DNA from 2 places in the Paenibacillus marchantiae genome. Region 1 is predicted to be linked to the other one. Evidence: a T-box and tRNA genes for the amino acid it is inferred to sense, from the RefSeq annotation. Region 1 holds a T-box; the other holds one or more tRNA genes.
The links. The T-box of region 1 lies ahead of tyrS (tyrosine--tRNA ligase). A T-box ahead of a tRNA ligase gene usually reads a tRNA of that ligase, here a tRNA-Tyr.

Region 1 (7,156 bases):
AGCTCTCAACCGGTTGTTGAACGATAACCTGATTTCCCTTTGATTGTATGTTGTCCGCTGAACAACCCGTAAGGCACATAAACAAAAGTGTTATAGACCCAATCCAATAGATGTATTTTCTCAATTTGATCACCCCTTGATCTCTAAACGGTGTCCCGGGTATGAAAGTTACAGCAGGATGAATGCAAAAGGGATATAAATATGCTAAAGTTTCATCATGAACATGCTACATGTTCTTTCCGTTGAATTTCCATGCGACTACATAAATGAGCATTGGTTCACAAGGCTAAAATAAAACGAAGGGATATCATGATATCGCTTGGTTACAGAAAAGGAGTTGTGATCACATGCAACAAGAAACGCTGAAAAAAGGGTGGCACTTCGACAACAGTTATGGACGTTTGCCACAGACCTTTTTTACAAATCAGGGTGCGGTACCTGTTCAATCACCGAAGTTGATCATCTTCAATACATCGCTTGCAGCCAGCCTGGGGCTGAATGCTGAGGCTCTTAACAGTGATGAAGGAGCGGAGGTGTTTGCAGGTAACCTGATTCCGGAAGGTGCCGAGCCTCTCGCTCAGGCCTATGCGGGTCATCAATTCGGTAATTTTAACATGCTTGGTGATGGACGGGCTTTGCTGCTGGGAGAACAAATCACGCCACAAGGCGAGCGAGTGGATATCCAGCTGAAAGGTTCGGGAAGAACCCCATACTCTCGCGGAGGCGATGGACGTGCTGCCGTTGGGCCAATGCTGCGTGAGTATATTATTAGTGAAGCGATGTATGCACTCGGCATTCCAACAACGCGAAGTCTGGCGGTTGTATCTACTGGAGAAAACATTACACGCGAAACAGAGCGACCTGGTGCAATCCTGACTCGGGTGGCTTCAAGTCATTTACGTGTAGCAACCTTCCAATACGCAGCCAGATGGGGATCGATTGATGAGCTCAGAGCATTGGCTGACTATACACTGAAACGGCATTTTCCCGATATTGCCGAAGCCGATAATCGCTATCTCCAGTTACTTCAGGAAGTCATTCGTCGACAGGCTTCACTTATCGCCAAGTGGCAACAGGTTGGTTTCATTCATGGCGTAATGAATACAGATAATATGGCCATCAGTGGTGAAACCATCGATTATGGGCCGTGTGCGTTTATGGATGCCTACAATCCAGCGACGGTATTTAGCTCCATTGACACGCAAGGTCGGTATGCATATGGAAATCAACCGTATATTGGCGGCTGGAATCTGGCTCGGTTTGCCGAGACGCTTCTGCCACTGCTGCATGAGGATGAAGAACAGGCTGTACAAATCGCTCAGGATGCGATTGCACAATTCTCTGAATTGTATCACCACCACTGGCTCTCGGGAATGCGGAGCAAGCTGGGCTTGTTTAATGAAGAGGCTGAGGATGAAGCGCTAATCAGGGATCTTCTTGAATTGATGGAGAAGCATAGTGCAGATTACACAAATACGTTTCTCGCACTGACCTTTGATACGCTCAACGGAGCTCCTTTATTCGATACTTCAGAGTTTGCGGAGTGGAATGAGCGTCGCCAGGCAAGATTAGGCAGACAGCAGGAAGGGAAAGAAGAATCGCAGCAATTGATGAGAACTAGCAACCCAGCGGTGATTCCTCGTAATCATCGGGTGGAAGAAGCACTGGACCGAGCGGAGAATCACGGAGATCTTAGTGTGATGGAGAAACTTCTTGCTGTTCTTTCAAACCCGTTTGCACATTCTACCGAACAAGCTGAGTACGCGGAACTGCCTACGCAGTGCGATACCTCCTACCGGACTTTTTGTGGAACCTGATTGAAAACTTGTTATGAAGAGGCTGCCATTGGCAGCTTTTTCATTATCATGTCAAAAGGAGATTTTATTTCCAACATACTAAGCAAAACAGAGATTGCAAAAACTCTTTTTCAGTTGCTTGAGCGGACATCCTTCCGCAGGCAGCAGATTGAGGACTATGTTAACCGCTTGTTTGAGAGCTTTAAAGGGGAAGGAGTTCCATATGTAGAGATTGAAAATGATGCATATATAGTTCGTATATACGAGCGTGGCATGGTTATGTTGGAAAAAAGAATGGAACAGACGGAAGAAGTAATCTACTGGCTGCTGGAGGATATCATTTTTACGGCAGCGCATGTGGAATTGCTGAAACGATATGGTGTGGATAATAAACAGACACACTTGAATTACACAAACGCAGTGACGCAAGAATTGACCCAAAGTGTTGAGAAGGCTTTCCAACAGCTTGGAGATCCTTACTTGTATTGGCATCAGACGGGTAAACGGCAAGATCTGGAGAGGCTGGAACCAAGAAAAGAGAGGTGATTGACATGAGTGAACAGGATATTAATGATGTGTGGTATGAGTATGCGTTCACCTTTGTGGGGAAAAAGAATGAATCCGCTCAGGGCTGGGCTGCGTTAACAACGAATGAACAGGAAATTGCTGCTTTATGGCTGCTAGAGATGGACGTCTTTAACGGTGGTTTTGTTCAATTTTTCTGCAACTGGGGCGAAGAGGTATACCTATACGCGTTGCAGGCATTACATACCATTGGTGCGACTCAAGTAATGGACATCATAAAGTCAGCATATGTCTGCATTAAGCATTTGGGAGAGGATGAAAGACTTGCTGAACTGTGGGATATTCCTACGTTTCTAACAGTAGAGGAGGAGCAACATCTTGATGTGCTGGATCAGCAATTTTGGAACAATGAAGATCAGATTGCAGAAAAGGCTTATGCATATTACCACGAGAAGTTGAACAAGATGTCTTTATAAACTTTGGCGTAGGCATTCATCTGTTGCTCTATATAAAGATTAAATACTTGGCCTTGCAATGATATTAACGTTCGGCTATACTGGCTATAAATTGAATACATGAATTACGTTGATAGAGCGCAGTAGCGGCTTTGTCCCTGTTACAGAAAGTCAGGGGTTGATGGAACCTGATACATACAAGGGCTGCGAATTACACTCTGGAGTACTTGGGTAATGCCAAGCGGAATGGCAAACGATATTTTGCTGAAAGCGGTATGGACAGCGTGTGAGTTGTTGTCTGTGCAAGTTGGGTGGTACCACGGTTATGATAATCGTCCCTATGTCTATTGAAGACAAGGCGGCGATTTTTTTGTGTCCAAAAAAGCCTCGCCCGGCTTAGCTCCTTGTGAATTAACGTAGATCATGGCCTAATACCAATGCATAGAGAAGGGGTTGTTTGTTTTGAATATTATTGATGAACTGGAATGGCGCGACGCCATTAATCAACAGACAGATGCGGAGGGTCTGCGTGAGCTGACAGAGACCACGTCGGTTTCATTGTATTGCGGAGTTGACCCTACAGGAGACAGCATGCACATCGGACATTTGATTCCGTTCATGATGCTGAAACGTTTCCAACTCGCTGGGCACCGTCCAGTCATTCTGATTGGTGGGGCAACAGGAACGATTGGTGATCCAAGTGGTCGTCAATCGGAACGTTCCCTGCAAACGTTGGAAGAGGTACAAGCCAATGTAGATGCTCTGACTGCACAAATGAAAAAGCTTTTCGTAACGGATGGCGACAATCAGGTACGTATGGTCAATAACTACGACTGGACACACAAAATCAATGTGATTGAATTTTTGCGTGACTACGGTAAGAACTTTAACCTCAACACGATGCTAGCCAAAGATGTGGTTGCGAGCAGACTGGAAGATGGAATTTCGTTTACCGAGTTCTCCTACCAGATTCTCCAATCGCTCGATTACCTGCACCTGTTCCAACATGAGGATGTACAGCTGCAAATCGGCGGTTCCGATCAATGGGGCAACATTACAAGCGGTCTGGACCTGATCCGTAAAAAAGAAGGGCCAGAAGCTAAAGCTTACGGTCTGACGATCCCGCTGATGCTCAAATCCGACGGAACGAAATTCGGTAAATCCGCAGGCGGGTCCATCTGGCTTGATGCGAATAAGACGACTCCATTCGAATTCTACCAGTTCTGGGCGAACACGGATGACCGTGATGTAATCAAATACCTGAAATACTTCACATTCCTAAGCAAAGAAGAAATTGAAGCTTTGGCTGAAAAGGTAGAAACGGAGCCCCACAAGCGTGAAGCACAAAAGGCACTCGCTGAAGAAATGACGAAATTTGTTCACGGCGACGACATGCTGGAGCAGGCGAAACGCATTACCGCAGCACTCTTCAGCGGAGACATTCGTTCCCTTACAGCTGACGAAATCGAGCAGGGCTTTAAAGAAATGCCGACCTTCGAAACCGATGGTGAAGCAAAAAATATTGTAGACTGGCTCGTGGATCTTGGCCTGGAGCCATCCAAACGTCAGGCGCGTGAGGATGTCACCAAAGGGGCCATTTCCATGAATGGTGAGAAAGTTACGGAACTGGAATTCACGGTCTCTGCAGAGCACGCAATCGGTGGTAAATTCATCATTATCCGTAAAGGCAAGAAAAACTACAGTCTGGTGAAATTGAAGTAGCCATAAGATTACATTATGAATCTTGGGAAGGTAGATGCAAAGGTTTCATCTTCCCAAGGAACACAAAAAAGGACCGTCTCCAATCATGTCAATGACGGAACTGACCCCATAACGAGAGACAAATTAAAACACCTTCAAGTGAATGAAACCTTGTCGTAAGATAAGGAGATCATCTTGGAGGTGTTTTTGCATTGGCAACTAGAGTAAGTTATCCCGTGGAACTAAAGATGAAAGCCATAGAAATGAGATTAGCAGAAGTACCCGTAAAAGAAGTTATGGAGAAACTGGGGATACGGAATGAATCACAGCTGAAAACGTGGATGAGGTGGTATCGAAAAGGAGAAGTTCATCGCCTGGAGCAACCCGTAGGCAAGCAATATAGCTATGGAAAAGGCCCAGGTCACTCCACAGAGCTCGAAAAAGTTAAAGCAGAAAACCGTTTCCTGAAGCAACAATTGGAACTGCTAAAAAAGTACAAGGAATTGGAACGGAGGTGGAAGCTGAGGTCGTCATCGCCTGGATTGAATCCATTCGAGAAGAAGTAACTATATCTGAGGCTTGTACATGGCTTGGAATTGCTCGTGCGACCTACTACCGCTGGAAGGCAGCCGTTGAGAGGAAGCGCCCAGATCCAACAGTGGAGAAAGTCATCCAACTTTGCACTCAACACAAGTTTCGGTATGGGTATCGAAAGATCACTGCCTTACTTCGATCAGAAGGTCCAATTAATCACAAGAGAGTTCAGCGAATCATGCAGTGCGAGGGATTACAATGCCGAGTGAGGATCAAGAAGCGAAAAACGACTGGGCAACCGGCACAACCAGCGGAACATCTGCTTAAACGAAAGTTTCATGCAGAAGCTCCGTTGCAAAAATTGGTGACTGACATTACGTATTTGCCGTTTGGTAACAAAATGTTGTACCTTTCAAGCATTTTGGATCTGTACAACGGAGAAATTGTCGCTTACAGTATAGCGGACAAGCAGGACACATGCTTAGTTCTGGATACATTGAATCAAATTCCAGAGCGAAGCAATATGCTGCTCCATAGCGACCAAGGTAGCGTGTACACGTCCCAGAATTACCAGGCTGTAGTAAAGGGAAAGGGCATTATCATGAGCATGTCCCGAAAAGGAACGCCCGCTGATAATGCCCCCATAGAGTCGTTTCATTCCACACTAAAGTCTGAAACGTTCTACCTCGAAGATCTGATGTCTACAACGACGGCCATCGTTGAACAGACCGTTCGAAACTACATTACTTACTATAACTCAATTCGAATTCAAACAAAACTAAATAACCAGTCTCCGATGGATTTCCGAAGACTGGCTACTTAACTTGCAAGGTGTTTTGATCCCTGTCTCACAAAAGGGGTGCAGTCCCGACATCATGGAGACGGTCCTTTTTATATTCCATCCGCAAATGGCTTATTAGTTATTCATTTATTGATTCACAATCGCTGTGATCTCTTCATCCAGATCCAGTCTTACATTCTCACGGTAAGCCCGAATGTCGTATTCACTGTGCAGATAGCGCAGGATCGCTTCAATCATGTTGGATTCGACCAGATACTGACTGCGGCCTTGAATCCAGACTTCTGCGGAATATCCCGTATCTTCTTCCCAGCTCAGTTCCACATTGACATCGGTTGGGCGAACACCCTTGCGTTCAGCCATGTGAATACAGATCGCGTTGACAATTTCATCCATGCTCAGAACCATAGAGATTAGTACCGTCCGTTTCTGTTACGGTCATCATCATCACGATCATTTTTGCGGTCATAACGACCATCTGCTGCTGGTTTACGACGATTCGTAATGGCTCTGAACAGGGCCATCGCGAGCATCACGATCAGCATAATTGCAGCTACGTTTACGAGCAATCCAAGAATGTTACCCAGAGCGCCCATGCCACCGAACAATCCGCCGAACATCATGCCAGCAAGACCACCCAGCATCATACCTTTCATAAATCCACCGCCACCGCCGAAGAATCCGCCACGGTTCGTTGTAGCTGCTCCATTGGAGTTATTATTCGTATTAGATTTGCTCACATTGCTGTTGGAATCGGATTTCTTAGGTGTGTTGGTATAGCTTTTTGTTCCCGATTTGAAACCGCCACCACGTCTAGCATCAGCAGAATCCGGATTCGCAACTCCAACTGTTGCAAACAGTAATGTAAAGGCCATGAAAACCATCATGAGATGTTTAATTCCGAATTTTTTCTTCATTGTAAAGATCGTAACCCCCCGATTAATTTGTTTGATTCGCCCAAAAATGGGCCTTACTCAAGTAATACGGTCAACTTACAGGAACGTTTCAAATTTTGTTTATCTTTCTGAAATAATTGGACAAGGGTCCTGAATTGCCGCCTGACCATCGAGTAATTGGGTTACCCAGTTACACCATTCGATGCCCGTTTGTGCGTTCATTAACCCTTTTTGTACCAGAATGTAACTTCCGAATTCCCGACTGCCTACTCGCAGATTATCCTGAGGGATACGGGACTTCAAATCCTCGAAATAACGGATGCGTTCCATGAACCAGTTTTTGCGCTCATTCAGAATGCGTCTCATGCTTCCGTCTTCTGCAATGCCGACACATAAAATGCGCAGATTGAACTCGTCACGCGTAACCGGAGCGGTAACGGGAGTGATCAT
Region 2 (7,156 bases), 1.6 Mb from region 1:
TCTGTTCCCTCCGAGATGTATCCCGAGTAGTGCGGGGCACGTGAAACCCCGTATGAATCCGGCAGGACCATCTGCCAAGGCTAAATACTTCCTAGCGACCGATAGTGAAGCAGTACCGTGAGGGAAAGGTGAAAAGCACCCCGGAAGGGGAGTGAAATAGAACCTGAAACCGTGTGCTTACAAAAAGTCAGAGCCCGTTTTAGGGGTGATGGCGTGCCTTTTGTAGAATGAACCGGCGAGTTACGTTCCCGTGCAAGGTTAAGGTGAAGAGCCGGAGCCGCAGCGAAAGCGAGTCTGAATAGGGCGACATAGTACGTGGACGTAGACCCGAAACCGGGTGATCTACCCCTGTCCAGGGTGAAGGTGCGGTAACACGCACTGGAGGCCCGAACCCACGCATGTTGAAAAATGCGGGGATGAGGTGGGGGTAGCGGAGAAATTCCAATCGAACTCGGAGATAGCTGGTTCTCCCCGAAATAGCTTTAGGGCTAGCCTCGGAAAACAGAGTCGTGGAGGTAGAGCACTGATTGGGTGCGGGGCCCGCAAGGGTTACCAAGCTCAGTCAAACTCCGAATGCCATAGACTTACTTCCGGGAGTCAGACAGTGAGTGCTAAGATCCATTGTCAAAAGGGAAACAGCCCAGACCATCAGCTAAGGTCCCCAAGTGTGTGTTAAGTGGGAAAGGATGTGGAGTTGCACAGACAACCAGGATGTTGGCTTAGAAGCAGCCACCATTGAAAGAGTGCGTAATAGCTCACTGGTCGAGTGACTCTGCGCCGAAAATGTAACGGGGCTAAACACACCACCGAAGCTATGGCTTGATACTATGTATCAGGGGTAGGGGAGCGTTGTATAAGGGTTGAAGGTGTACCGTAAGGAGCGCTGGACATTATACAAGTGAGAATGCCGGTATGAGTAACGAAAAGATCAGTGAGAATCTGATCCGCCGAAAGCCTAAGGGTTCCTGAGGAAGGCTCGTCCGCTCAGGGTAAGTCGGGACCTAAGGCGAGGCCGAAAGGCGTAGTCGAAGGACAACAGGTCGAAATTCCTGTACCACCGTAAGCCGTTATGAGCAATGGGGGGACGCAGCAGGGTAGTGACGCGGACTGATGGATGTCCGTCTAAGCAGTGAGGCTGATGTGTAGGCAAATCCGCACATCATTAAGGCTGGGCTGTGATGGGGAGCGAAAATTATAGTAGCGAAGGTCATGATCTCACACTGCCAAGAAAAGCCTCTAGCCAGGTGATGGTGCCCGTACCGCAAACCGACACAGGTAGGCGAGAAGAGAATTCTAAGGCGCGCGGAAGAACTCTCGTTAAGGAACTCGGCAAAATGACCCCGTAACTTCGGGAGAAGGGGTGCCCCGGTAGTGTGAATAGCACGAGGGGGCCGCAGTGAAAAGGCCCAAGCGACTGTTTAGCAAAAACACAGGTCTGTGCGAAGCCGTAAGGCGAAGTATACGGGCTGACGCCTGCCCGGTGCTGGAAGGTTAAGGGGAGCGGTTAGGAGCAATCCGAAGCTGTGAACCGAAGCCCCAGTAAACGGCGGCCGTAACTATAACGGTCCTAAGGTAGCGAAATTCCTTGTCAGGTAAATTCTGACCCGCACGAATGGCGTAACGACTTGGGCGCTGTCTCAACGAGAGATCCGGTGAAATTTTAATACCTGTGAAGATGCAGGTTACCCGCGACAAGACGGAAAGACCCCATGGAGCTTTACTGCAGCTTGATATTGAATTTGGGTACGATCTGTACAGGATAGGTGGGAGCCTTTGAAACGTGAGCGCCAGCTTGCGTGGAGGCACCGTTGGGATACCACCCTGATCGTATCTAGGTTCTAACCTGGTACCGTAATCCGGTGCGGGGACAGTGTCAGGTGGGCAGTTTGACTGGGGCGGTCGCCTCCTAAAGAGTAACGGAGGCGCCCAAAGGTTCCCTCAGAATGGTTGGAAATCATTCGAAGAGTGCAAAGGCATAAGGGAGCTTGACTGCGAGACCTACAAGTCGAGCAGGGACGAAAGTCGGGCTTAGTGATCCGGTGGTACCGCATGGAAGGGCCATCGCTCAACGGATAAAAGCTACCCTGGGGATAACAGGCTTATCTCCCCCAAGAGTCCACATCGACGGGGAGGTTTGGCACCTCGATGTCGGCTCATCGCATCCTGGGGCTGAAGTAGGTCCCAAGGGTTGGGCTGTTCGCCCATTAAAGCGGTACGCGAGCTGGGTTCAGAACGTCGTGAGACAGTTCGGTCCCTATCTGTCGTGGGCGTAGGAAATTTGAGAGGAGCTGTCCTTAGTACGAGAGGACCGGGATGGACGTACCGCTGGTGTACCAGTTGTTCCGCCAGGAGCACCGCTGGGTAGCTATGTACGGAAGGGATAAGCGCTGAAAGCATCTAAGCGTGAAGCCCCCCTCAAGATGAGATTTCCCAGTATGTAAGACCCCTTGAAGACGACGAGGTAGATAGGCTGGGGGTGGAAGTGCAGCAATGCATGGAGCTGACCAGTACTAATCGGTCGAGGGCTTATCCAAATATGCAAGTTATAAATCGCACATTTCGTTTCGGATCTAGTTTTCAGAGAATGATCTCTGAAGCATATTCCCTGATAGCTCAGTTGGTAGAGCACTCGACTGTTAATCGAGTTGTCACAGGTTCGAGCCCTGTTCGGGGAGCCATATGGAGAGGTGTCCGAGTTGGCCGAAGGAGCACGATTGGAAATCGTGTAGGCGCCACAAGCGTCTCGAGGGTTCGAATCCCTCTCTCTCCGCCATAGTAAGGCCCGTTGGTCAAGGGGTTAAGACACCTCCCTTTCACGGAGGTAACAGGGGTTCGAATCCCCTACGGGTCATATCTAACTTCAAAAAAAGAAGTTGATTTTCACAGCAGTTTTATGATAAGATCATAAATGTGTTGTTCGGAGGCTTAGCTCAGCTGGGAGAGCATCTGCCTTACAAGCAGAGGGTCGGGGGTTCGATCCCCTCAGCCTCCACCATATAACTTTTAATAACGACGCGGGGTGGAGCAGCCCGGTAGCTCGTCGGGCTCATAACCCGAAGGCCGCAGGTTCAAATCCTGCCCCCGCAATTATACTTTCTTTCAAGAAAGTGATCTGGAACCGTGGTGTAGTTGGCCTAACATGCCTGCCTGTCACGCAGGAGATCGCGGGTTCGAATCCCGTCGGTTCCGCCATTTTAATCTTTACATGAGGAAGCTGTTCACTAAATCTGCTATATGGCACCGAACGCCCTAGATAAAGTGTAACGTTTCGAGATTAAACTTTATTGTGGCTCGGTAGCTCAGTCGGTAGAGCAGAGGACTGAAAATCCTCGTGTCGGCGGTTCGATTCCGTCCCGAGCCACCATTTATCACAACTTAATACGCCGGTGTAGCTCAACTGGTAGAGCAACTGACTTGTAATCAGTAGGTTGGGGGTTCAAGTCCTCTCGCCGGCACCATGTAATCCTGGAGGATTAGCGAAGTGGCCAAACGCATCAGACTGTAAATCTGCTCCCGTACGGGTTCGGTGGTTCGAATCCATCATCCTCCACCAGTTTTTAGGGGCATAGTTTAAAGGTAGAACAACGGTCTCCAAAACCGTTGGTGTGGGTTCAATTCCTGCTGCCCCTGCCAATTAACTTTTAAGAGCATATTGTATTATGGCGGTCGTGGCGAAGTGGTTAACGCACCGGTTTGTGGATCCGGCATTCGGGGGTTCAATTCCCCTCGATCGCCCTTTTGTTTTTTGGGGATTAGCCAAGCGGTAAGGCAACGGACTTTGACTCCGTCATGCATAGGTTCAAATCCTATATCCCCAGCCATTATGCGGACGTGGCTCAGCGGTAGAGCATCGCCTTGCCAAGGCGAGGGTCGCGGGTTCGATTCCCGTCGTCCGCTCCAAAATATGGCGCCATAGCCAAGTGGTAAGGCACAGCTCTGCAAAAGCTTTATCCCCAGTTCGAATCTGGGTGGCGCCTCCAGTATATTTTTATAAAAACATCATATGCCGGCGTGGCGGAATGGCAGACGCGCTCGACTCAAAATCGAGTGGGAAACCGTGGAGGTTCGAGTCCTCTCGCCGGTATTCAAGCAAGTAAGGAAAAGCTCATTAGATGCAAAATCTAATGAGCTTTTTTTATTTGATGGGTTGAAAGATGACTTGTGGTACTTAGGCAAAGAGGGGGATCCTGAATGGATTCTTGTAGGTCACCACAACAATTACTGCAGGGGAATTCAGCATGATGTGCTTGGGCAAATACGCGACATTCTGGTATCTCTAGATTCAAAGTAGTGCTTTACCTGTAAATTGGCGACCTTTCAATTGCTGTGCTACTGCGTCAATTTCATCCCCTAATTTCTTATGGCTTATAGAAGGAGATGAAGTTATTTTTGTTTATGTATTGACGCATAACTTCAATGAGTATATTGTAGACATATAAAGTCTCTGATATTATTTTGAATAATTATGGATATTATAGCTCTTTTAAACATATAAAAGATGCTTATCAAAACAAGATAATATCCTTTTTGCGAGCGGATTTATATTTTATAAAAGAAATGGAGGGAAGCAACGTGTCTGAGGAAAAACATATATCCAAGCATTCTGAAATATTATTCGATCTATCTATGTGGGAAGAAGCGTGGAAGAATCAGTCCACAGCTTCAACATACAATATGAAGAGCGCAGCGTTTGACGCGAAATCAGCGTTTGAACGATGGGCTAGAGAATATCATCAACAATCGTTTACAGAAGAAGGAAAGCAGCGATCCGGACGCATCATAGGCTGGATTGAAAATCAGGGAGTGAGTTTTGACGGGGTATCGATATTAGACATTGGAGCAGCGTCGGGCATCTTTACGATTCCTTTTGCAACCAAAGGAGCGACCGTTACAGCTGTAGAGCCCTCTGAACTGTTAGTTTCATTAATGAAGGAGACAATTCCTGCATCCCTTACATCCAGTATTGATATCGTTTCAGAGCGGTTCGAGGATATATCGATTCAGGACAAGGGTTGGGAGAAGAAATATGATTTTGCATTTGCATCCATGTGCCCGGCAATGTCGAATTGGGAAACGATTGAACAGGCGATCAGCACTGCCCGAAAGTATGTTTATATCAGCACGATGGCTGGACCGAGAGAACACACACTAATAAATGAGCTTAAAGAGGTACTAGGTGTCTATCCATCATACAACGCTGGAGATATGGGATATATACAACAGCTGCTGTACCTGAAAGATTATTCTTACACCACCTTGATCACTAAAGAAACAAGTTATATGGAGATGTCTGTTGAGGAAGTCGTTGATAAGCTTCAGGAGTGGCTTAGTACGCATGAACTGCCAACGGATGAAGGTTCACTTGCCCTGGCTGAGCAATATATTAGAGACACTTACAAGGATGGTATGGTTACATTCTCACGTGGAGGGAAGTTCGGTAAAATTCTGATTCAATTGGAGCAACCGAATATGAAAGTGGTACGGCCCAAGTAACAGTACACCCATTTCAGCAATAATCAATTTAGATGAAATTTTAAGGGAGCAAAGGGAGCAGTTATACTGCTCCCTTTTGATGTTCATATATAAAACAACTTATTCTTCGACTAAATAACAAACGTTCTTCTTCTATAGATAGAAATAGTTATAACCGTCGTACTTCATCACCAAAAGAGCCAATTATTGCTTTATGGATAGATCAGGCTTCTGCTTTCGTTCCCTATACTGTCCAGGAGTGATCCCTTCCCATTTTCGAAAAGAACGGATAAAGTTCTGCGGGTTGTTATAACGAAGCCGTGCGGCAATATCCTTGACCGCTAGCTCGCTTTCGTCAAGCCACTTTTTAGCTATACTGAAGCGGTACTTCGTCAGATACTCACTGAAAGCACAGCCTGTCTCTTTGCGGAACACACTACTTAGGTAGTTGGCATTGTAGTGAAGTCTGGATGCGCATTCCTCCAACGTCAGATCCTTATCGTATTCTTTCTGGATGATGGCAATCATTTTCTCGGATATGTGCTGATATTGGGCGTACTGTCTTTCTTTCAAAATGAGAATGATCGGTATGATGATATGATTGTTAAACCATTGCTCAACCTCAGCTGCGTACTGTAGAGCATGAAGTTCATTGAAGATAGACCCATGGCCTTTGGAGATCTGTCCCAATCGTATACCGGATTCCTGCATCATCTGCAAAATATGTGTTAACAATCGGGTAAGTGCTACCTGATATTCTTCCGGTGTACATTCCATGCCGAACAGCACTTCAAGCAACTGATGGAGATGAGAGGAGGCCTGGGCTTCATCGGCATTTTGGATAGCCTGAATCAGCGTATACTCCAGTGATTCTGGATATGGAAGTGCCCAATGGGAGGTACGATTATCGATCGCCTCAAATTGAAAGATGATGCCTGCTCCCAGTTTCATTCGATGCTTGAGCGCTTCAAGGGCCTCCGTATAAGCTTGCGGTATCTGAAATAGGGAGACGTGGGGCCGACTAAAGCCAATGCTTACCTGGAGACTAAGGATCTCACTGATCTGAAGTTGTAGTTGTTCCGTTAACGTATACACATGCTGTGAAAAGCGAACACGATCTTTCTCAGGGGTACCGATAATTGTAATAACAGCCTGTTCATATACGACAGGAAGTAACTGTTGTTCTGCATAAACACTCTCCTCCAGTATATTCTGAACGGCAAACAGCAACAAATCACGATCCTTGGCATGATATTTGGTGTGATTCATAAGATCAGCCTGGATTGCAATGACGGCTATTTGTTGCCATTTTTGAAGCTGTGAACCATAACCATTCTCTCTGAGTGTGTCATGAAGAGTGGATGGAGCATTTTTGCCCAGAAGCAGGTTGATTAGAAAATGAGTGCGGATCTGCAACTTATACTGATTCAATTTGCTTTCAAGTTGGGATCGAGAAGCAGACAGCTGTGAAACGCCAGCTCTGATTTGCTCAAATTCATCCATATGAAGGGTAGAATTGGTTTCCAAGTTACCTTTGGATAAGCGTTTATCACCAAGTTGTACGAGAAGCTTGCGTATGGGTATAACCATTCTTCTCGAACCTGCCCATGAGAGCAACAGTGAAAGCAGTAGCATAGCGACACTGATATACATGGTGTGCAACCCAATTTGAACATACTCGTGA

Region 2: it has a tRNA-Tyr gene. The T-box ahead of tyrS (tyrosine--tRNA ligase) is inferred to sense a tRNA for this amino acid. The anticodon was not compared.

What each region holds. Positions count from the first base shown of each region.
Region 1 is NZ_CP118270.1:5,473,925-5,481,080, reverse strand. Features, by position in the region: gene PTQ21_RS24605 (YhfM domain-containing protein) at 1-124, opposite strand, end outside; gene PTQ21_RS24600 (protein adenylyltransferase SelO) at 348-1,817, shown strand; gene PTQ21_RS24595 (Imm63 family immunity protein) at 1,866-2,342, shown strand; gene PTQ21_RS24590 (DMP19 family protein) at 2,348-2,797, shown strand; T-box leader at 2,898-3,119, shown strand; gene tyrS (tyrosine--tRNA ligase) at 3,239-4,498, shown strand; one part of gene PTQ21_RS24580 (IS3 family transposase) at 4,690-4,963, shown strand; one part of gene PTQ21_RS24580 (IS3 family transposase) at 4,963-5,834, shown strand; gene PTQ21_RS24575 (YxcD family protein) at 5,940-6,218, opposite strand; gene PTQ21_RS24570 (hypothetical protein) at 6,224-6,727, opposite strand; gene PTQ21_RS24565 (PadR family transcriptional regulator) at 6,827-7,156, opposite strand, start outside.
Region 2 is NZ_CP118270.1:57,747-64,902, reverse strand. Features, by position in the region: rRNA gene PTQ21_RS00395 (23S ribosomal RNA) at 1-2,534, shown strand, start outside; tRNA gene PTQ21_RS00390 (tRNA-Asn) at 2,603-2,678, shown strand; tRNA gene PTQ21_RS00385 (tRNA-Ser) at 2,682-2,773, shown strand; tRNA gene PTQ21_RS00380 (tRNA-Glu) at 2,780-2,851, shown strand; tRNA gene PTQ21_RS00375 (tRNA-Val) at 2,920-2,995, shown strand; tRNA gene PTQ21_RS00370 (tRNA-Met) at 3,014-3,087, shown strand; tRNA gene PTQ21_RS00365 (tRNA-Asp) at 3,115-3,192, shown strand; tRNA gene PTQ21_RS00360 (tRNA-Phe) at 3,289-3,364, shown strand; tRNA gene PTQ21_RS00355 (tRNA-Thr) at 3,383-3,458, shown strand; tRNA gene PTQ21_RS00350 (tRNA-Tyr) at 3,468-3,553, shown strand; tRNA gene PTQ21_RS00345 (tRNA-Trp) at 3,560-3,633, shown strand; tRNA gene PTQ21_RS00340 (tRNA-His) at 3,663-3,735, shown strand; tRNA gene PTQ21_RS00335 (tRNA-Gln) at 3,747-3,821, shown strand; tRNA gene PTQ21_RS00330 (tRNA-Gly) at 3,826-3,900, shown strand; tRNA gene PTQ21_RS00325 (tRNA-Cys) at 3,907-3,980, shown strand; tRNA gene PTQ21_RS00320 (tRNA-Leu) at 4,006-4,084, shown strand; gene PTQ21_RS00315 (class I SAM-dependent methyltransferase) at 4,573-5,493, shown strand; gene PTQ21_RS00310 (helix-turn-helix domain-containing protein) at 5,677-7,156, opposite strand, start outside.